Regions from separate parts of the Agrobacterium vaccinii genome, predicted to be linked through region 3. Evidence: predicted binding sites of a transcription regulator. Region 3 holds the regulator's gene; each other region holds the start of a gene.
The links. Region 3 encodes LexA, which represses DNA repair genes until DNA is damaged. Its sites were predicted from a motif close to TGTTCNNNNTGTGTTCNG; they were not measured.

Region 1: HRR99_RS00225 (DNA recombination protein RmuC) is a predicted target of LexA. The motif match lies at 3,393-3,410, and genes of this name have one in related genera.
Region 2: HRR99_RS02695 (energy-coupling factor ABC transporter ATP-binding protein) is a predicted target of LexA. The motif match lies at 2,691-2,708, and genes of this name have one in related genera.
Region 4: ruvC (crossover junction endodeoxyribonuclease RuvC) is a predicted target of LexA. The motif match lies at 3,593-3,610, and genes of this name have one in related genera.

What each region holds. Positions count from the first base shown of each region.
Region 1 covers NZ_CP054150.1:42,513-47,982, forward strand. Annotated here, with positions in the region: gene metK (methionine adenosyltransferase) at 1-405, shown strand, start outside; gene trmB (tRNA (guanosine(46)-N7)-methyltransferase TrmB) at 515-1,213, shown strand; gene HRR99_RS00220 (ribokinase) at 1,216-2,115, opposite strand; gene HRR99_RS00225 (DNA recombination protein RmuC) at 2,165-3,361, opposite strand; gene def (peptide deformylase) at 3,512-4,024, shown strand; gene fmt (methionyl-tRNA formyltransferase) at 4,076-5,011, shown strand; gene truA (tRNA pseudouridine(38-40) synthase TruA) at 5,011-5,470, shown strand, end outside.
Region 2 covers NZ_CP054150.1:563,449-568,918, forward strand. Annotated here, with positions in the region: gene HRR99_RS02680 (histone deacetylase family protein) at 1-721, opposite strand, end outside; gene HRR99_RS02685 (biotin transporter BioY) at 752-1,315, opposite strand; gene HRR99_RS02690 (CbiQ family ECF transporter T component) at 1,333-1,953, opposite strand; gene HRR99_RS02695 (energy-coupling factor ABC transporter ATP-binding protein) at 1,950-2,630, opposite strand; gene HRR99_RS02700 (winged helix-turn-helix domain-containing protein) at 2,744-3,934, shown strand; gene ribB (3,4-dihydroxy-2-butanone-4-phosphate synthase) at 4,101-5,201, opposite strand; gene aroC (chorismate synthase) at 5,213-5,470, opposite strand, start outside.
Region 3 covers NZ_CP054150.1:1,519,224-1,524,693, reverse strand. Annotated here, with positions in the region: gene HRR99_RS07670 (ComEC/Rec2 family competence protein) at 1-1,595, shown strand, start outside; gene HRR99_RS07665 (glutathione S-transferase family protein) at 1,711-2,391, opposite strand; gene lexA (transcriptional repressor LexA) at 2,811-3,530, opposite strand; gene kdsA (3-deoxy-8-phosphooctulonate synthase) at 3,806-4,654, shown strand; gene eno (phosphopyruvate hydratase) at 4,882-5,470, shown strand, end outside.
Region 4 covers NZ_CP054150.1:2,402,326-2,407,795, reverse strand. Annotated here, with positions in the region: gene HRR99_RS11930 (MBL fold metallo-hydrolase) at 1-236, shown strand, start outside; gene HRR99_RS11925 (pyridoxamine 5'-phosphate oxidase family protein) at 260-763, opposite strand; gene HRR99_RS11920 (YebC/PmpR family DNA-binding transcriptional regulator) at 962-1,708, shown strand; gene HRR99_RS11915 (adenylate kinase family protein) at 1,830-2,405, shown strand; gene HRR99_RS11910 (LLM class flavin-dependent oxidoreductase) at 2,434-3,435, opposite strand; gene ruvC (crossover junction endodeoxyribonuclease RuvC) at 3,652-4,164, shown strand; gene ruvA (Holliday junction branch migration protein RuvA) at 4,192-4,809, shown strand; gene HRR99_RS11895 (AbrB/MazE/SpoVT family DNA-binding domain-containing protein) at 4,864-5,142, shown strand; gene HRR99_RS11890 (PIN domain-containing protein) at 5,139-5,470, shown strand, end outside.

The DNA of each region.
Region 1 (5,470 bases), 1.5 Mb from region 3:
GCCCCTCACGGTGGCGGCGCATTCTCCGGCAAGGACACGACCAAGGTCGACCGTTCCGCAGCCTATGCTGCCCGCTACATTGCCAAGAACGTTGTGGCTGCCGGATTGGCAGAGCGTTGCACGATCCAGCTGTCCTACGCCATCGGCGTTGCCCAGCCACTGTCGGTCTATGTTGATTTCCACCAAACGGGCAAGATGAGCGAAGACGAGGTCGAAGCCGCGATCCGCAAAGTCATCGACCTCTCGCCGTCCGGCATTCGTCGCCACCTTGACCTCAACAAGCCGATCTATGCCAAGACGTCGTCCTACGGCCATTTCGGTCGCAAGGCCGGTCGTGATGGATCCTTCTCCTGGGAGAAGCTGGATCTGGTCAAGCCGCTCAAGGATGCGTTGAAAGCCGCTTAAGGCTTGTCAATCGCTACCGATTGAGAGATACGGTCTGAACGTTTTGAGACCCGCACAGCGCAGATGAACAGGCGCGGTGCGGGTTATCCATTTGTCTGAGAGTGTTGAAATGACGGAAGAGCGACGTTCACGCGCAACGGAAGCGTTTTTTGGTCGGCGTAAAGGCAAGCCACTGCGCAACCAGCAGGTCGATACGATCGAAAACCTCTTGCCGTTGCTGAAAGTCGATCTTGAGACGCAGCCGCCGAAAAATCTCGCGGCCCTGTTTCCTGCGGATGTGAAAACCATCCGCCTCGAAATCGGCTTTGGCGGTGGCGAGCATCTCATACACCGTGCCTCCGAAAACCCTGCCACCGGCTTCATCGGCGTCGAGCCCTTCGTCAATTCCATGGCGAAGCTTCTCGGCAGCGTGAAAGAGCGCGAGCTGATGAACATCCGTCTCTATGACGATGACGCGACGCAGTTGCTCGACTGGCTGCCGGATGCCTGCATCGACCATATCGATCTGCTTTATCCCGACCCGTGGCCGAAAAAGAAGCACTGGAAGCGTCGCTTCGTCTCAGACGTCAATCTCGCGCGGTTTCATCGTGTGCTGAAGCCCGGCGGCAAGTTCTGCTTCGCCTCGGATATCGATACCTACATCAACTGGACGCTACAGCATTGCGCTAGCCATGGCGGGTTCGAATGGACGGCGCAGACATCCGCCGACTGGACGACGCCGTTCGATAACTGGCCGGGCACGCGTTACGAGAACAAGGCGAAGCGCGAGGGTCGCAGCTCCGCCTATCTCACCTTCATCCGCACCTGAGTTTAGATTTTAGCATCTACCTCGGATGCGACGGGTATCGACGGCTGTGCTCCGGGCCGGGTGCAGGCCAGAGAACCGGCAACGGCGGCGCGACGAAGGGCTGCCTCGAAATCGAGACCCGCATCCAGGCTCGCAGCCAGATAACCGCAAAACGTATCACCCGCACCGACCGTATCGACCGGCTCGATCTTCAGGCCCTTGGCCTTGACGAGCTTGCCATTGCGAACGGCGATTACGCCTTCCGCACCCAGCGTGACGATCAGCGTCTGGCCGGTTTCGTCATGAAGGGCGGCGAGTTCCTTTTCCCGCTGGTCAGCGGAAAGGCCATTTCTGCCGATCAGCAATTCGAACTCGGTTTCATTGGCAATGACGACATCCGTCAGTCGCGACAGGCGCTGCGCCTCAGATGTCAGCGGCGCGGTGTTGATGAGCGTCGTGACACGTTTTGCCTTGGCGGCCTTGAGTGCTGCTTCGATGGCCTCGGCTGGTATTTCGAACTGCAACATCAGGATGTCGCCTGCCGTCATCTCTGAAACAGTTCGTTCCGCATCGGCTGCCGACACTTCGCCATTGGCGGCGGGGATGACCGAAATCATGTTTTCCCCGCCCTCACCAATCAGAATAACGGCGGTTCCGGTTGGCACGGCAACGGACTTGACCAGCGACAGATCGGTTCTGGCATCGCGAAGCAGGGTCAGGGCCGGGGCTGCGAAGGCGTCGTCGCCAACGGCACCCGCCATTTTCACCGTGGCACCGGCACGTTTCGCAGCCAGCGCTTGATTGGCGCCCTTGCCACCGGCGGCGGTGGAGAAGGTCTTGCCGGTCACGGTTTCACCCGGTTTTGGCAGACGGTCGGAAATGGCAACGAGGTCCATGTTGATGGAGCCGAAAACTGTGATCATGCGGGTCATTCCATAAGAGGCGAAAACGAAGGCGACTTTGCAGAGTGGATCACTCGTCGTCAACCACCCTCAGCTTGGTGGCACCGGCGCGCACATCCGCGATGCGCCGCAACTGTTCGGCTTCGAGATGAGCAATTTCCTTTTGCGACGGCGCGAAATCGAGGCTTTCGATCTTGATGCCGCGCGCCAAGACCTTGTCGGACGAGGTCAGCATCATGTCCACGTCCTTCTGCACCAGCCCGAAATGCGCCTGCAATTTGCGCGTCCGCTCATCCAGACGCCGCACATCGTCCATCAGCATCGCCACTTCGCCTTGAATGAGATGCGCCTGTTCGCGCATGCGCTGGTCTTTCAACACCGACTGGATGACCTGAACCGACAGCATCAACAGCGACGGCGAAACGATGACGACGCGCGACCGGTGGGCGCGCTGCACGAGGTTTTCGAAGTGTTGATGAATATCGGCAAAGATGGATTCAGAGGGCACGAAGATAAAGGCGGTGTCCTGGGTTTCGCCTGAGATGAGATATTTGTCCGCCACATCGCGGATATGCACTTCCATATCGCGACGAAATTGCTGGGTGGCGGCGCGTTTGGCCTCTGGCGTATCGTCGGCCTTCAGCGCATTCCACGCTTCCAATGGAAATTTCGCGTCGATGACCAGTGGCGGCGCGTTGTTCGGCATTCGGATGGTGCAATCGGGCCGGAAGCCGTTCGAAAGCGTCGGCTGCAAACTGTAGGAGCCGGAGGGCAGGGCGTCGGCAATCAGCGCTTCCATACGCGCTTGGCCAAAAGCGCCGCGCGTCTGCTTGTTGTTGAGAATGGCCTGCAGGCCGATCACGTCCTTGGCCAGATCCTGAATATTGCCCTGCGCGGCATCGATGACGGCGAGGCGTTCCTGCAATTTGCTGAGGTTTTCGTGCGTCGAGCGGGTCTGCTCCGTCAGCGTGGTGCCGATGCGCTGAGACATGCCATCCAGCCGGTCGTTCAGCGTCTGGCTCATTTCGTTCTGGCGGGCGCTGAGGCTCTCCGTCATGGCGGCGATGCGGCCATGCAGCTCCGACTGGGTTCTCAAAAGCTCGGTGATTTCATCCCGCGATTGATCGGGCGCGGGCGGTTTGCGCCACATGAACGCCGCAGCCACCAGACAGCCCGCAATGAGAATGCCGAGGAGAGCGCCAACCGATATCTGGAGGCTGCCGAGACTGAAAGCTGTCGTACCAAGCGCATTGAGATCGATGTTCATATCCAAATCTAACAGATTTCGTGTGATTCGTCAGATCAAAACAAGAACATTTCTGGGGCGTAAATGAGTCCCGTTTGCCGCTGCTCATGTCGCTAATATTGGCCTTTATTTTTTGTTTCCTCCAAAGATGAGATGCGTTATGGGGAAGCCATGACGATCAAACCTCTTATTATTTTGCCTGATCCACTGCTGCGCCAGCAATCCAAGCCCATCGAACAGGTGGATGCCGAGATCACGCGTCTGGCCGACGACATGCTGGACACGATGTATGATGCGCCGGGTATCGGCCTTGCCGCCATCCAGATCGGCGTGCCGCGCCGCATGCTGGTCATCGACATCTCACGCGAGGATGAAGACCGCAATCCGGTTGTGTTCATCAACCCGGAAATCCTCAAAGTGTCGGACGATGTCTCGGCCTATGAGGAGGGCTGTCTGTCCATTCCCGACTATTATGCCGAGGTTGAGCGCCCGGCTTCGCTGACGGTTGGCTATATCGATCGCGATGGCAAGCAGCAGACGGTGGAAGCCGATGGCCTTTTGGCAACCTGCCTTCAACATGAAATGGACCATCTCAACGGTGTTCTGTTCATCGACCACATTTCCCGCCTGAAACGGGATATGGTCATCAAGAAATTCACCAAAGCGGCCCGCGCAAAAATCTGATCTGCCTGTCTACAAGCATTGGCAGATCAGGCAGCAGGGCAGGGGGCGAGCATGGCACTGCGCATCATTTTCATGGGAACGCCGGAATTTTCCGTTCCCACCCTGCGCGCACTGGTCGACGCGGGCCATGAGATCGCCGCTGTCTATACACAGCCGCCACGACCCGGCGGTCGTCGCGGGCTCGACCTCCAGAAATCACCCGTGCATCAGGCCGCCGAACTGCTCGGCATTCCGGTTTTGACGCCGCTGAATTTCAAGGCGGAAGAAGACCGGGCGGAATTCAAGGCGTTCAACGCAGACGTGGCCGTCGTCGTCGCCTATGGCCTGCTGCTGCCTGAGGCCATTTTGAACGGCACCCGTCTCGGCTGCTACAATGGTCACGCCTCGCTGCTTCCGCGCTGGCGGGGTGCCGCCCCCATTCAGCGCGCCATCATGGCTGGAGATACCGAAACCGGCATGATGGTAATGCAGATGGAAAAGGGGCTGGACACTGGCCCCGTGGCGCTGACCGCGCGCGTTGCCATCGGCCCGAACATGACGGCTGGCGAATTGCATGACAGCCTGATGCTGGCGGGCGCGCGGCTAATGCGCGAGGCGATGCTGAAGCTGGAAGATAATGACTTGTCACTGACACCGCAGTCGGAGGAGGGCGTTGTCTACGCCGCCAAGATCGACAAGGCCGAGACCCGCATCAATTTCTCCTGGTCCAGCCAGGATGTGCACAATCACATTCGCGGCCTCTCGCCTTTTCCAGGTGCGTGGTTCGAAATGCAGATCGGCGGCAAGGCCGAACGCGTGAAGGTGCTGGAAACGCAGTTGGCAAGCGGCATGGGCGAGGCGGGCTCCGTTCTGGACGGTGCCCTGACCATCGCTTGCGGCAGCGGCGCGGTTAGGCTGGTGCGTCTGCAAAAGGCGGGCGGCAAGCCGATGTTGGCGCAAGATTTTCTGCGCGGCACTCCAGTTGCTGTCGGAACGAGGCTCGGCTGATGCCACGCTTCCGCATGACCGTCGAATATGATGGTTCCCCTTATTTCGGCTGGCAACGGCAGACCAATGGGCCGTCGGTTCAAGGCGCGCTGGAAGCAGCCGTTCTGTCGTTGACGACGGAAGTCGTGAGCTTTCGCGGCGCGGGCCGTACAGACTCAGGCGTTCACGCCAAGGGACAGGTCGTGCATGTTGATCTCACCCGCGCCTGGGAGCCCTACAAGCTGCGCAACGCACTAAACGCGCATCTTGCCATGGCGGGAGAGGCTGTCTCGGTTCTGGACGTGGAAGCCGTCACCGAGGATTTCGACGCGCGCTTTTCAGCACTCCGCCGCCATTACCTTTACCGCATCATCTGCCGCAAATCCCGGCTGGCGCTGGAACATAAGCGGGCCTGGTGGGTATCGAAAGACCTCGACCATGAGGCCATGCATGCGGCGGCCCAAACGTTGGTGGGTCGGC
Region 2 (5,470 bases), 960 kb from region 3:
TGAGATCGGGCGAGAAATCCGCAAGTGCAGGCAGCACGCGGGATTTGAACGCCTCGCGAAAATGATCGCTGCCGGTGTTGGGAGACAGCGGCGCGTTGACCACATTGTTTTTGATGCCGGTTTCTTTCTTCTCACCGCTCCACGGGTAAAGCGGCATCTGGTGGGTGGAGCAGAACAGGACCGATGTGTCGTTCCAGAAAATATCCTGCGTGCCGTTGCCGTGGTGCACGTCCCAATCAACGATCGCAACACGTTCCGCGCCATGGACCTTCTGCGCATGGCGGGCCGCGATGGCGGCGTTGTTGAACAGGCAAAAGCCCATCGCCTTTTCGGTCTCGGCATGGTGGCCGGGCGGGCGGCTGGCAACAAAGACATTGTCGGCGGCACCGCTGAACACGTCATCCACCGCCGCCATGGCAGCGCCGATGCCGGTCAGCGCCGCTTGCAGGCTTTTGGGCGAGGCATAGGTATCGGCCTCAATGCGGTTGATCTCGCCTTCTTCCTCGGGAATCTGCCGCATGATCGAGATCAGATGGCTTTCCGGGTGGGCCAGCAGCACTGCATCCTCATTGGCTTGCGGCGCTTGGCTAAGCTCCAGCCGCTCGAAATTCGGATGCTCCAGCGCGATGTTGAGCGAGCGCAGCCTGTCGGGCCGCTCCGGGTGGCCCGCAGGTGTGATGTGTTCCAGGAATATGGGATGCTCGTAAAGCCGTGTGGCCATGGCGGATACTCCTGAACGTGGGGCTTAGACCTATACGCGTTGTGGCAACAGCGGATATCCGGCCATCACGGCCCGACCTGCCAGTGCTGCGAGAACGGCCTTGAGGACATCGCCCGGAATGAAGGCCATGGAGCCGATAAAGGCTTTGGAAAAGCCGATGCCCGCTGCAAAGCCGAGATAGGTGATGCCGAACGCATAGAGCACGACCACCCCACCGGCGACGCTGGCCAGAAAGAAGCCGAAGCCTTGCGCGAGAGCCGATTGATCGCGATTGACCAGACGCTCCGACAGGTAGCCGGTGGTAAAGACAGCCGCGATCCAGCCGATCAGATAACCTGTTGTCGGTGTGTAGAAGATCGAAAGGCCACCGCGACCGCCCGAAAGCACCGGCAACCCAATGGCGGCGATGAGAATGGTGAGCAGAACGGCGAGCGTGCCGCGCTTTGCCCCCAGCACCACACCGGCCAGCATGACGCCAAGCGACTGCGCGGTGATGGGCACCGGAATGAAGCCGAGCGGGATCGGCGGCAACAGGCCAAGTGCGATGATGATGGCTGAAAACAGCGAAATCAGAACGAGGTCACGGGTCTTCATTCTCAATAGGCTCCCCTCTACAAATCCTTGGATGAGGTTTGGCCTCTGAAACCGCGCGCGTCAATGGCATCCGCAATCGCATCGGCATCCTTCAACGTCATAATGATGAGCGGAACCAGCGTGCTGTGCAGCTTTGGCGTCAACCCGCGTGCGCGTTGCGCATCCCGCAATGTCTCGTAGCGGGTCACGACCTCGGGCACGAAGCGCACGACGAGCCCCACGGCAAGCCCGATATCGGAGGCATTGGCGAGGCCAAGTTTTTCCAAGGGACGCAGCGCAAAGGCAATTTCATCCATGAACTGCGAAATGCTGACGCTGGCCGTCACCGCCGTTGCCAGTAGCGTCAGGGCCGTTAGTCGCAGCAGGGAGACGGTCGCCTCAAGAGGGGAGACCAGAACGAAACTGAAAGCCGCGATGATGGCGATGGTCAAAAAGACCGGGCGCAACCGCGCCATCGTCTCGCGCCAGCCCAGATGCGCCTGCGACAGAACCAGCGCCGCCAACGCAACTGCCATACCAAGGACCAGCATATCGCGGGTCAGAAACAAGGCAACGCTGAAAGCGGCAAGCGTGATGAGCTTGATGCGCGGCGATAGACGGTAGAGCCACCCACTACCTTCGATGTGGAGGCTTCTCATGACAGCGCCAGCGTGCGGTAGGCTTTGATGGCCTCGGTTGGCGAGGCGTCGCTATGCAACTTTCCCTGATGAAACAGCAGAACGCGATCGAAACTTTCCAGCAATGGCAGGTCATGGGTGATGACGATCAGCGACTGTTCCAAACCGGCCATCGTCCGCTCCACGAGGGCACGGTTTTTCAGGTCGAGCTGGTTTGTCGGCTCGTCCATGATCAGGATTCTGGGCTTGGTGATAGTCAGCGCCGCCAAGGCCGATAGCTGCAATTCTCCACCGGACAGTTCATGTGCGCGGCGCTTTGCCAGATGCTGGATATCGAAGCGTTGCAAGGTGGCATCCACAGCTGCATCGATTGCAGCCTTGTTCAGCCCCTTGTTCTTCAGGCCAAAGGCGATGTCGTCGCGGATGATGGGCAGGATGATCTGGTTTTGCGGGTTCTGGAAGATGAAGCCGACATCCTTCAAAACCTCCGAAGCGTCTTTGACCGTATCCAGCCCGTTGACGCTGACATGGCCGCTCGTCGGTTTCGTCAGGCCGTTGATCATCCGCGCAAAGGTGGTTTTGCCCGAGCCGTTGAGGCCGATAATGCCGACGCGTCGTTCAGTGAGCGTAAGCGTAAGCGGCTCGACCGCCGCTCTGCCGTCAAATACCACGCCAGCATCCTGAAAACGAATATCCAAAGGCCAGTCCCCGAAATGTTCTGGCTGTCTCTATAAACGCGAGGGACGACAAACGAAACAAGGAACAAAAAAAGAACATTGATTTTTCGTCGGCGCAACCATAGGCTTTTGCTATGGCGATTCTGATTTCGAACGAAGCAGCACGACGTATTTTTCTGGCGCGACAGGGCCTGTCCGCACCGCCTAGCCGCGCCATGGGCAAGGCAGATTTGCTGAAGCTCATCACCGACCTTGGCTTCGTTCAGCTCGACAGTATCGCCACGGTGGAGCGGGCACATCATCAGATCATCTTTTCACGCAACCAGACCTACAAGCGCCAGCACCTGACGGAACTGCTGGAAAAGGACCGGGCGCTGTTCGAACACTGGACGCATGACGCCTCGATTCTGCCCGCGACCTTCTACCCATACTGGAAACACCGCTTCCGCCGCCGTGAGCCGATCATTCAGGAACGCTGGCGCAATTGGCATGGCGAGGGCTTCGATTCCGCCTTCGAGGAAACCTATCGCCGCATTGCCGAAAACGGTCCCACCATGTCGCGCGATATGAAAGCGGAAGGACATCAGTCCGGCGGCTGGTGGAACTGGCATCCGTCGAAAACCGCGCTCGAATATCTCTGGCATACCGGCAAGCTGGCCGTGGCAGGCCGCGTTAATTTTCAGAAGGTCTATGATCTTGCGGAACGGGTGATTCCGTCAGAGCATCACGATCTGGAGGTCGATCACGATGCCTTTGTCGACTGGGCCTGCCGCGAGGCGTTAACGCGCCTCGGCTTTGCAACATCGGGCGAGATATCCGCGTTTTTCGACATCGTCACGCCGCAGGAAGCACGGGCGTGGGTGATGGCGCATCGCGATGAACTCTGCGAAGTCTCGCTCGCCTCGTCTGATGGCACCAAGGAACGTATCTCCTACGCCTTCGAAGGGTTTGCGAGCGGAGCGGAAGCAGAAATCGAGCCCCCTAACCGCATTCGGGTACTCAGCCCCTTCGATCCGCTCTTGCGCAACCGCGCCCGTACCGAACGCCTGTTCGGCTTTTTCTACCGCATCGAAGTCTTCGTGCCGGAGCCCAAACGGCAATATGGCTATTACGTCTTCCCACTTCTGGAAGGTGACCGCCTTGTCGGTCGCATCGATATGAAGGCGGAGCGCAAGGGAGGGACATTGGACGTGAGGCGGCTGTGGCTCGAAAAGGGCGTGCGTGCGTCTTCGGTGAGGCTTGCAAAGCTGGATGCGGAGTTGAGCCGGCTGGCGAAGTTCACGGGTGTCGAGAGTGTGCGGTATCTGGATGGGTGGCTGGGGTGAGAGGGTAATGTTGCCCCACGACCCTCATTCCTGTGCTCGTCACAGGAATCCAGTGGACGCGCGTCTGCGCGGCGGGAAGGGCCTCTTCAGCCCAAGGACTTGGGCTGGCTGGATTCCTGTCACAAGGACAGGAATGGGAGAGTTGATGTGCAGCGGTATTCGAAACTCACCCAATATCCGTCGAACTGATCTGGATTCCAAAACCCTCTAGCCCGACATAGTGGCGCTCGCGGGTGCTCAGCAGCTTGATCGAACTGATGCCAAGTTCCTTGAGGATCTGCGCGCCGAGGCCGATTTCTAGCCATTCATCGTCGCGCGAGCGTGCTTGCGCATGGGCCTCTTCAGGGTCGCGGGATTTGCGACGTCCGGCAACCTGTCCGACGCCGACCGAGCCTTCGCGCAGATAGATGATGACGCCGCGGCCTTCGGCTGCAATCTTTTCCATGTAGTGCTGCACGGGCTGCTTCTTGCCGAAGATGTCGTCTGCCACGTTTTCCGGGTGCAGGCGCACGGGAATATCGACACCATCGCGGATATCACCGAAGATCACGGCCATGTGCTCCATCGGGTCCCAAGGTAGGGAATAGGTTTGCGCCTTGGCGGGGCCGAAGGGCGTGTCGAGGGTGAATTCGGATTCCTTTTCGACCAGCGTTTCCTTGCGCTGGCGGTAGGCGATGAGATCGGCGACCGAAACCTGCTTCATGCCATGCGTTTCGGCGAAGGCCGAAACTTGCGGGCCGCGCATGACGGTGCCGTCGTCATTGACCAGCTCGCTGATGACGCCGATCAGTGGCAGGCCCGCGAGTTTGCAGAGATCGACGGCGGCTTCCGTATGGCCGGAGCGCATCAGCACACCGCCCTCGCGCGACACCAGCGGGAAGATGTGGCCGGGGCGGGTGAAATCGGCGGCACCTGCATTCGGATTGGCCAGATTGCGAACCGTCACGTTGCGGTCGCTGGCGGAAATGCCCGTCGTCGTGCCGTGTTTGAAGTCTACCGAAACAGTAAAGGCTGTCGTATGCGCGCTGTCGTTTTCGGCGACCATAGCGTTGAGGTTGAGGCGTTTGGCCTCTTCCCGTGGCATAGGCGCGCAGACGATACCGGAGGTGTGGCGCACGATGAAAGCCATCTTTTCCGGTGTGCAATGCACGGCAGCGACGATCAGGTCGCCTTCGTTCTCGCGGTCGTCGTCATCCATGACCACAACGATTTCGCCAGCCTCGAAGGCTCTGATCGCTTCAACGACGCGTTTTTGATCGTAGGTCATGGGTCTGTCTCCTATTCCAGACGGCCAGTCTGGCCGCGGTCTCTGAGGTAATGGTCGGCAACGGTGCAGGCAACCATGGCTTCGCCAATGGGCACGGCGCGAATGCCGACGCAGGGATCGTGGCGACCCTTCGTGCGCACATCGACATTGCGCCCATCGGCATCGATGGACTGGCGCTCGGTCAAAATGGATGAGGTCGGCTTGATGGCAAAGCGGGCGACGACGGGTTCGCCGGTTGCGATGCCGCCCAGAATGCCGCCTGCATGGTT
Region 3 (5,470 bases):
TCACCGACGAAAGGCGCGCGATTTCCAATGAGACGATGGAAGCGCTGCGCGTTTCCGGGTTGGCGCATATCGTTGCCATTTCAGGGCTGAACATGGCGCTGGCCGCTGGCATCTTCTTCGTCGGAATGCGAACCGCCTTCAGCTTGTTTCCCGCTTTTTCGCAGCGCTGGCCCGTGAAGAAAATCTCCGCATTTGCGGCGCTGTTGATGACGCTCGCCTACTATCTCATCTCTGGGTTTGCCGTATCGGCAGAGCGGGCGTGGTTGATGATGTCGGTCATGCTGATCGCGGTGCTGGTGGACAAGCCCTCGATCAGTCTCAGAAACATCGCGCTTTCCGCCATCGTCATCATCGTTCTGTCACCGCATGAGGTGATGGGTCCGAGTTTCCAGATGTCGTTTGCGGCGACGCTGGCACTGGTGTCCGGCTACGCCTTCTGGAGCAGGTGGCGAGGCGACCGCGAGCAGCGGATCCTATCCCGTCCACCATGGTGGCTGTCATTGGCGGCCAAGGTTGGTACGATCATGGGCGGTGTCGTGGTGACGTCACTGATCGGTGGCATCTCGACTGCTGTCTACTCCATCGAGCATTTTCACCGGATCACGACATATGGGCTGGCGGCCAATCTGGCGGCTATGCCGGTCATGTCGTTGATTGTCATGCCGTTCGCGCTGGTTGGCATGCTGTTGATGCCGTTTGGGCTCGACGCTCCCTTTCTGAAGGTCATGGGCTACGGCATGGCGCTGGTGATCGACATCGCAAAGACCGTTTCCAGTTGGGGTGGCGATGCGACGATCGGGCGGCAGAACGGCTGGTTCCTCGCCGTATCCACGACAGGTTTTTTGCTGCTGGCGCTCTTACGCACACGTTTGGCGCTGATAGGCTTGCCGTTCATTGCCGCCGGGTTTGGATTATTGGTCGTTGAGCAATGGAGGGCAAGGCCGGATTTGCTGATCTACGAGGACGCTTCTCTGGTCGCGCTACTGACGGAGGATGCGGTGGCGACGACAAAGCAGCGGGCCTCGGGTTTCATCTATGACCAATGGGTGAGGGCGCTGCCCCTATCCGAACGACATAACCCGCCAGACATGCTGGAAACCGCAAAGTCACCTGATGGTGACGAGGCTGATGCCGACGAGCCACCCACTACACGGCGCACTGGTTTGAGCGAGAGAGATAAGGCAAAAGCAACGGAGGAGATGCGAAACGCGCTTTCCAAAACAGAGCGCTTCACGTGCCGGAAGGATAGCTGGTGCGTTGCCAAATCCCGAACCGGCGTTGCAATAGCCGTGATCTTCGACAGTACGCTGACTGGGACCGCATGCGAGATCGCCGACCTGATCGTGACGACACGACGTGTCTCATTTACCGAGTGCTATTCCGGCGCCATTCTCATCAGCCAGGACATATTGCGCCGAACCGGCTCACTGGAAATCTGGCTCGGCGACAAGGACGCCCCCATCGTCAAAGCTGAGGCTGCGATGGAGGGTGTGAATCGGTTCTGGACCATGCACCGGAGCTATGACTGGCGCAAAAGAGATTTCGACACGTCCCTTCCGCCGCATATCGCGACGATGTTGTCGACTTCGCGGTGACGACGCTTGGCTCGAAGGGTGCGGGTTGAAACGCTTCGGCTATACCCTTCAAATACTCTTTCCTCTAGAAAACTACGCCACAGCGTGCGCTCGCGATAGGAGGTTTACCCAGAGATCACGGCTTTGAGCGTAAATCCGCGAGCCATTCTCCGGTGGCCTTGGCTTCCGCCTCGTGTTCCGCATCGCGCCACGGTTCCAGCAAAGCCGCATCTTGCCATTCATGCATCGCTGGCAGGGCGAGAAGACGGTTCTTGTAAGCTTCTGACTCGGGAGACAAGGCCGTTGCGTAGGTCTGAAAGCGGAAGGCGACGGGACAGAAAAACGCGTCGACCGCCGTAAATGTTTCTCCTGCCAGGAATGGCCCACCAAAGGATGTCAGACCTTCCTGCCAAAGTGCGTCTATGCGGGAGATGTCTTTCCGCAAAGCTTCGCTGATCGCTACTGGCTGTATGCGAAGACCGACATGCATAGGATGCTCGTTGCGCAACGTCTGGAAGCCGGAATGCATTTCTGCTGCTGCAGAACGGGACCAGGCACGCGCCCTCGCATGACCAGCCCAAACGCCAATGTGCCGTTCGGCCAGATATTCTGTTATCGACAACGTGTCCCACACGGTGAACTCGTTTTCGACAAGGCAGGGCACTTTTGCCGTTGGCGAAAACACTGCGAAATCCTGTGCTGAATTGCCGAAGGGCGTGAGTTTCTCGCTGAAGGGAATATCGAGCGTTCGCATCAATACCCACGGACGCAATGACCAGGAGGAATAATTCTTGTTGGCTATGTAAAGATCGTACATCTCAAGATCCCTCGTTGCGCATACCATGTTAGCGCGGGAAAATTTTTCAATACAGACAGTCTGCGCGATGGTGGTCTTCAAATTATTTGATGTTTTGTCATTCGCTCAAGCGAGTAGCTTTCCAGCATCGCGCTGAGATCGGAAAACCTTATATTCCGCTGCTCAACCGCATTCATCACCACTAAAAACGTGCTCAAAACGTCATAGACTATCGAAGTGGCGCGCGATTCGAAAAAATGATGACCCGGCTAATGATTTCCGGTTTTTGAAACCGTCCTGAGCGAATTATCCGTTTAAAACACGCATAATATACCGGTCCGAGCTCAAGCGAACTTCGACCACTAAGCATCAAGTGTCGCAAATACCGAAAATTGAAAATACCAAGGCGGGGCAGACAATCAAATCTGCCCCAGAAGGTCTCAATGATAGCGGCGGATCAGGCCAACGAGTTTGCCCTGAATTTTCACCCTATCAGGTCCGAAGATACGAGTTTCATAGGCAGGGTTTGCTGCCTCCAGCGCAATCGACGCGCCTTTGCGACGGAAGCGTTTCAAGGTCGCTTCTTCCTCGTCCACCAGTGCGACAATGATATCGCCCGGATTTGCCGTACTCGTATCGCGGATTATAACCGTATCGCCATCGAAGATGCCTGCTTCGATCATCGAATCACCTTTGACTTCAAGCGCGTAATGCTCGCCCGCACCTAGCATATCCATGGGCACGACGACATCATGCGTGTTGTTCTGGATTGCCGAAATCGGCACGCCCGCAGCAATCCGTCCCATAACCGGTACGCTCACCGAATCAGGGTTGCGATCGTTTGCGGCAGCGGGAGGCGGCGGCTGCACGGGCTGCGGTTTGCCGAGACTGCCCTCGATGACGCTGGGTGAAAAGCCTCGCTGCGGCTTATTCTGCGGTGAATACGATTCGGGAAGCTTGATGACTTCGAGCGCGCGGGCACGATTCGGTAGCCGGCGAATGAATCCGCGTTCTTCCAATGCCGTGATCAGCCTGTGTATGCCGGATTTGGAGGCAAGATCGAGCGCATCCTTCATTTCATCGAAGGACGGCGGCACGCCGGACTCTTTCATTCGCTCATGAATGAAGAGAAGCAGTTCCTGCTGTTTGCGCGTGAGCATGGAGTAAACACCCTTGAAGCTTTGAGGCTTAGATTCGTGAAACAAATACAGAACGAACACTATATGTTCCACATGTGTTCTGCAATCCCCAATAGTCATCCCAAATCATTTAAGACATCGTTGATAGATGTCCTATGGGTGTTCTACCTCGCCTGCCACGTCATGCCGTGACTTCGCTGCTGCTTGCTGCTAAGTGCGTGGCGAGTTTTGAGAGATTGCAGGATGGTTCGGCGGCGTCGGCTGCGAAGCGTCCCTTTTGTATCAGGGGAATCATCATGAGTGTGACGAATAATCTGAAAGTGGTTGCTGGCGAGGGTGCGGGCGCGGTCTCTTTTTCCAACACCGAGCGTTTCTCGCTGATTGCCGGGCCGTGCCAGATGGAAAGCCGCGACCACGCCTTCATGATTGCGGAAACGCTGGCTGACCTTTGCGGCAAGCTGGGTATCGGTCTGGTCTACAAATCCTCGTTCGACAAGGCGAATCGCACGTCGCTCTCCGGTCAGCGCGGTATCGGCATCGATAAGGCGCTTGAGATTTTTTCGGAGCTGAAAAGCCAGTTCGGATTTCCGGTTCTCACGGATATTCACAACGAGGAACAGTGCGGCATCGTCGCGCCTGTCGTGGATATCCTTCAGATTCCGGCATTTCTCAGCCGCCAGACTGACTTGCTGGTGGCGGCTGCAAAGACCGGTCGCGTCATCAACGTCAAGAAGGGTCAGTTTTTGGCCCCTTGGGACATGAAGAATGTGCTGGCGAAGCTGAACGATAGCGGCAATCCGAACGTACTGCTCTGCGAGCGCGGGGCCTCGTTCGGCTACAATACGCTGGTTTCCGATATGCGTTCGCTTCCCATCATGGCATCGCTCGGTGCGCCCGTGGTGTTCGATGCCACGCACTCCGTGCAGCAGCCTGGCGGGCAGGGTGGTTCCAGCGGCGGTCAGCGGGAGTTTGTTGAAACGCTGTCTCGTGCTGCCGTGGCCGTGGGCGTTGCTGGTCTTTTCGTGGAGACGCATGAGGACCCTGATAATGCGCCGTCCGACGGGCCGAACATGGTGCACCTCAAGAATATGCCGAAGCTTCTGGAAAAACTGCTGGCCTTCGACAACATCTCCAAGGCTGCGTGACGGCTTTTGGCCTTAATCGATTTTTATGAGAAGGAAGGCGTCTGGAAGAGGGCGCCGTCATTGTAAATTCTTGTGCGTCGTCTACAGCGACGGAAGAAATTCAAATCGAGTCGCCATTTCCGTTGTCCCGTTTATCGCGCCGCTCATCCGAAAAGCGCTTCACAGTTTTCGGGATGCACTTTAAGACAGGCATCTGAAATTCCTGTTCCAGTCCCAAGGGAGAGATCATGACAGCCATTACCGATATCATCGCACGCGAAATCCTCGACAGCCGTGGCAACCCCACCGTTGAAGTCGATGTCTATCTGGAAGACGGTTCTTTCGGTCGTGCGGCGGTTCCATCGGGCGCATCGACAGGCGCACACGAAGCCGTTGAACTGCGTGATGGTGGCAAGCGCTACCTGGGTAAGGGCGTCGAGAAGGCTGTCGAAGCCGTCAACACCGAGATTTTCGACGCGCTGGGCGGTTTCGATGCCGAAAGCCAGATCCACGTCGACCAGACGCTGATCGAGCTCGATGGCACGCCGAACAAGTCGCGTCTCGGTGCCAACGCCATCCTCGGTGTTTCCCTGGCTGTCGCCAAGGCTGCGGCCGAAACGACCGGACTGCCGCTTTACCGTTACGTCGGTGGCCCGAACGCGCATCTGCTCCCAGTGCCGATGATGAACATCATCAATGGTGGCGCGCATGCCGACAATCCGATCGACTTCCAGGAATTCATGATCATGCCGGTTGGCGCGGAAAGCATCCGTGACGCCGTGCGCATCGGCGCGGAAATCTTCCACGTTCTGAAAAAAGAACTGTCGGCACAGGGCT
Region 4 (5,470 bases), 880 kb from region 3:
TGCTGATGGTGCCAGTGGATGGAGGGCTGACCATGGGCTCCGACAGTATGAGCCGGATCGTCAAACGCCTTCGCTCGGCGCTTATCCTGCCCATGCATCAACCCAATGCGCTGGAGCAGTTTCTGGTGACATTCGGCAAGCAGTTTACGATCGCCTATGCCTCCGACCCGGTGATCCGGGTCTCGATGAGAAGCCTTCCCCGCCAGCCGCAAATTCTCGTGCCGCAAGGCATGTAAGAAACGGATGACGGGGAGGTTGTTCAGGCGAACGTCAGGTGCTGGCGAACGCCGACGTCAGGGGTTTTATCGTCAGACAGATTTGCCTTGGCGATTTCCCAGCCGAATTTCAGCGTGCTGTCGGTGGAGGCCCAGATATCCGCGTCATCGACATGAAGCGCAAGCATCGTCAGCTGCGGGTCGCTCTTGCCGTGCTCATACCAAGCCGCCGTGACCGAGTTCCAGTATTCGTCCAGCTTGGCGCGGTCTTCGCGCACTTCCAGCTTGCCCGAAAGGCAGGCATGGTAATCATGGTCCTTGCCGATGACGCAGAAATGCGCCCTTGCGCCCGATTTCAGCGATTGCACCAACTCTGCGTCTTTCTTGGTGAAGAACCAGATGGTGTTGGTCTTGGGGTCGGCGTGTGGAGCCATCGGCTGCATGTGGTTGTGCAGTCCTTCGAGACCCAGCATTCCGGCGTGAACGGAATTGATCTCATCCCAAAGCTGGCGGGCGGGGGCTTCGCGTGCTTCACTCAGACTGACCATGAAATAGTCTCCTAACGTTTTTTCTTTTGACAGTACGACAACCGGGCAACCGCCCGCCGACGCTCTCCTATCCACAACGAAGAGCATAGATTTCAGTTCCTTCATGTATCGCGAGAAGAGTGGCTTACGGGCTTGAACCGCAGGGCTAACGCACTTATAAGGCCCCCAATCCAAACAAACGATCCGATCAGGGGTGCCATGGCTGGCCATTCACAGTTCAAGAACATCATGCATCGCAAGGGAAAACAGGATTCGATCCGTTCGAAGATGTTTTCCAAGCTCGCACGTGAAATCACCGTTGCGGCCAAATCCGGTCTGCCGGATGTAAGCATGAACGCGGCGTTGCGTCTGGCAGTGCAAAACGCCAAGGCGCAATCGATGCCGAAGGACAACATCGACCGCGCCATCAAGAAGGCGTCCGGTGCCGATGCTGAAAACTACGATTATGTGCGTTACGAGGGCTACGGTCCGGGCGGCACGGCGGTTATCGTCGAGGCGCTGACCGACAACCGTAACCGCACGGCGTCCAACGTGCGCTCGATCTTCACCAAGGCTGGCGGCGCGCTGGGCGAAACGGGTTCTGTTTCCTTCTCCTTCGACCGGGTTGGCGAAATCACCTACAAACCCGCCGTTGGCGATGCCGACAAAGTCATGGAAGCCGCCATCGAGGCCGGTGCCGACGATGTTGAAAGCAGCGAAGACGGCCACACCATCATCTGCGGTTTCGAAGCGATGAACGAAGTGTCCAAGGCGCTGGAAGGCGTACTGGGCGAAGCCGACAGCGTAAAATCGATCTGGAAGCCGCAAAACACGGTGCCGGTCGACGAAGAAAGAGCGCAGTCATTGATGAAGCTCATCGACAATCTCGAAGACGACGACGACGTGCAGAGCGTTTACTCAAACTTCGAAGTCTCCGAAGAAATCATGGCCAAGCTTTCGGCTTGATAACCACCACTATTCGTCGTCATCATGGACCCTGGGCCTCACCGCCCAGGGTTTTCTTTTGGGAAACAGGTATAGGGCGAGCAGGCCGTCGTGATTGATGGCGACATAGGAACCGCTGATCGTGAATGTGACACTTATCGGTTTACCTGGTGCAGGAAAGACGGCGCAAGCCGCTATTTTGGCGCAAAGCAACGGAGCTGCTTTTATCAGTAATCGAAACTTGGTTTGTGATGCCATGTGTTCTCATACGGCGATCGCGCAGCAGGCGCAGGAAGCAATTTCCTCGGGACGGCTTATTCCCGATCATGTCCTTGTCGGATTGCTCGAACAACAACTTGCGAATGAGGCAATCGGCAGAGACTATATTCTGAGCGGTCTGCCCAGAAGCGTTCCGCAGGCGCAGGCCTTGGATGATATGTTTTCTCGTATTGAGAGGCCGCTCGATTTAGCCATATTTTTCGACATGAGCTTTGACGTGATGGTCAGCCGCCTGAGTGTAGCCGCAACCCACATTCAATCCGACATCGGATCGCGGCTTTCGACGCTGAAGATCAACTACGATAATTTCTTGTCTGCGACAGCACCACTTTTCAGCTTTTACAACACGCTTGGGAAAGCGTGTTGCATCGACGCTGATCTTTCTGCGGCACAGGTAAGTGTACAGATCGCGGCAGCACTGGCTGCTGCCTCGCCGTGAACAACGTGGCTGGTTCTACTTAAGCGTCTTAAGCAGCCTGCCTCAGACCGCTACGCACCTCTGCAAAGACCTCAACAGAGCGCAAACGCTTTTCTATGCTGTGCACAGGCATCGAGACGATCAGTTCGTCCGCTTCCGTTTCAGACAGGAATTCCGCCAGTTTCCGCTCCACCGTCGCGTGAGAACCAACGACTGCGTAGCGCAGTGTGTGATCGACGGTGATGCGCTCCATGTCACTCCAGTAATCGTCCATGTTCTCCACCGGAGTTGGGAACTGGGTACGGACGTTTTTGCGCAGGTTGACGAATTGCTGCTGGGCGGAGGTAAAGAGGTGCTGCGCCTCTGCATCCGTATCAGCACCCACGCCCATGACGCCGACCATGACATAAGGTTTCTGCAAAGTGGCGGACGGCTGGAAGCGTTCGCGGTAGATTGCAATGGCGTCCATCAGCATATCTGGTGCAAAATGCGACGCGAAGGAGTAGGGCAGGCCGAGAGCCGCGGCGAGATGGGCGCTGTAGGTGCTGGAGCCCAAAAGCCAGATCGGCACATTTGTGTTCATGCCTGGCACTGACAGAATCGACTGGTCCGGCTGCGGTGCGCCGAGATATTGCTGTAGCTCGATAATGTCGTGCGGGAAGTTTTCCGCACCCGCGTCGAGGTTCCGGCGCAGCGCGCGGGCGGTGCGCATATCTGTTCCCGGTGCGCGGCCAAGGCCGAGATCGACACGTCCGGGCAACAGTGCGGCCAGCGTGCCGAACTGTTCGGCAATGACCAGTGGCGAGTGGTTTGGCAGCATGACGCCGCCGGAACCGACGCGAATACGCGAGGTCGCTGCCCCGACATGGGCAATCACGAGTGCGGTGGCAGCGCTGGCGATGCCCGGCATGCCGTGATGTTCGGCAAGCCAGATACGCTCATAGCCATGTTCTTCAGCTTTGATTGCCATGCGGCGCGAATTCTCAAGCGCCTTGCTCACGTTTTCACCTTCACCAATGGGCGACAGATCGAGAATGGAAAAAGGGATCATCGGACGCTCCTTTGGAATTTCAGCTTGCACCCGATGTAAGTTGCAGTGCGGAATTTGCCAGAGCGGTCGCGCCGAATTGATCTATGCATCAAAAAAACTGGTCCAAGGTTGCGCCGTTTTGGAGTGCTGGGTCCGGAAGCCGTGCACACATCACAGATGTTGTCGTTTTGTTCACTTATCGCTGGCAGGTTTCACCTCTGAACGGTAGGGTGCCATATGCAAAATGCGATTCGAATTATTGGGATAGATCCGGGGCTGCGGCGAATGGGTTGGGGTGTCATCGAAACACTCGGCAACAGCTTGCGTTTCGTGGCCTCCGGCACGGTGACGTCTGACGGCGATATGGATCTGGCCTCACGGCTTTGCCAGTTGCATGATGGCCTGGCGGACGTCGTCCATTCGCATCAGCCGCATGAGGCTGCGGTGGAGCAGACATTCGTCAACAAGGATGCGGTGGCAACGCTGAAGCTTGGTCAGGCACGTGGCATCGCCATGCTGGTTCCGGCACGCGCAGGTCTGCCGGTGGCCGAATATGCACCGAATGCTGTTAAGAAAGCCGTCATAGGCGTTGGCCACGGCGACAAGCAGCAAATCCATATGATGTTGAAAATTCTGATGCCCAAGGCGGAATTCAAGGGCAATGATGCGGCGGACGCTCTCGCCATCGCCATCTGCCATGCCCATAATCGCGTGGGCGAGCGCATGCGGCGCGTGCTGGCCGCCAGCTAATCTTTTACTCACCGAACGGGCATCGACATGATCGGAAAACTCAAAGGCACCATTGATGAAATTGGCGACGATTACGTTCTCGTCGATGTGCATGGCGTCTGCTACGTGGCCCATTGTTCGGCCCGCACCCTGTCACGGCTGGGATCGGCGGGTGAGGCGATTGTTCTCTTCATCGAAACCTATGTGCGGGAAGACCAGCTAAAGCTGTTCGGCTTCATGAGCGCACTGGAACGCGAATGGTTCAACCTGTTGCAAAGCGTGCAGGGCGTGGGTTCCAAGGTGGCGTTGGCGGTGCTTTCGACGCTGTCTCCCTCCGAGCTTGCCAATGCCATCGCGCTGCAGGACAAGGTGGTCATTTCGCGTGCCCCCGGCGTTGGTCCAAAGGTGGCGGTGCGCATTGTCACTGAACTGCGCAACAAGGCCCCAGCCTTTGCGGGCGAAGCATCCGCCTCCATCGGCCTCAAGCAGGAACTCGGCGAAGGGGTCGCCGCCGTTCCGGTGGCCGATGCCGTCTCGGCACTCACCAATCTCGGTTATTCCCGCGACCAAGCCGCCAATGCGGTTGCTGCGGCGCTGAAGAACGGCGGAGAGGGTGGCGATAGCGCCAAGCTGATCCGGCTAGGGTTGAAGGAGCTTTCGCGGTAAGCCTTCCTGTGTTATTTTCCTTACAATTTCCAAAAAGTAAGAAAGTTTGCGATCATGGGATTTCAGACCACCATCACATCCAAAGGACAGATGACTGTTCCGAAGAGCGTTCGCGAACAGCTTGACATCAGACCAGGTGACAAATGCTACGTCTGGGTCCGTAACCGTGAGATGGTCGTCGTGCCGCGCAACCAGTCATTCAACGATCTGGCGGGTTTGTTGGGCGCCCCACCCAACGGCAGGAAGCTGACAATTGGCGACATGAATCCTGCGATCGGATATTCGGTGTCTGAAGCTTATGAGGAATCAATTCGCAACGAGGATGATGAATGAGCGGTCGATTTGGTATCGATACGAATATTCTTCTGCGTGTTGCCGTCAATGATGATCCCGCTCAAAGGGATCGCGTGGTAAACTTTATCGACGAGCTCGGGGAGAACGATACGCTGGTCGTTGGTGTGGTCGTGATGATGGAAACGGCTTGGGTTTTGGAGCGGTTTTATGGCTACTCCAAAGACGCCGTTCTTGATTTTATTCAGGCTATCCTCGAACGTCGTGAAATCGAGGTGCCGGATTATGAAGTGGTCGGCAACGCGATTGATATTTGCCGCAATTCCGGCGCGGATTTTTCCGATGCCGTCATTTCGGAAATGAACAGAAT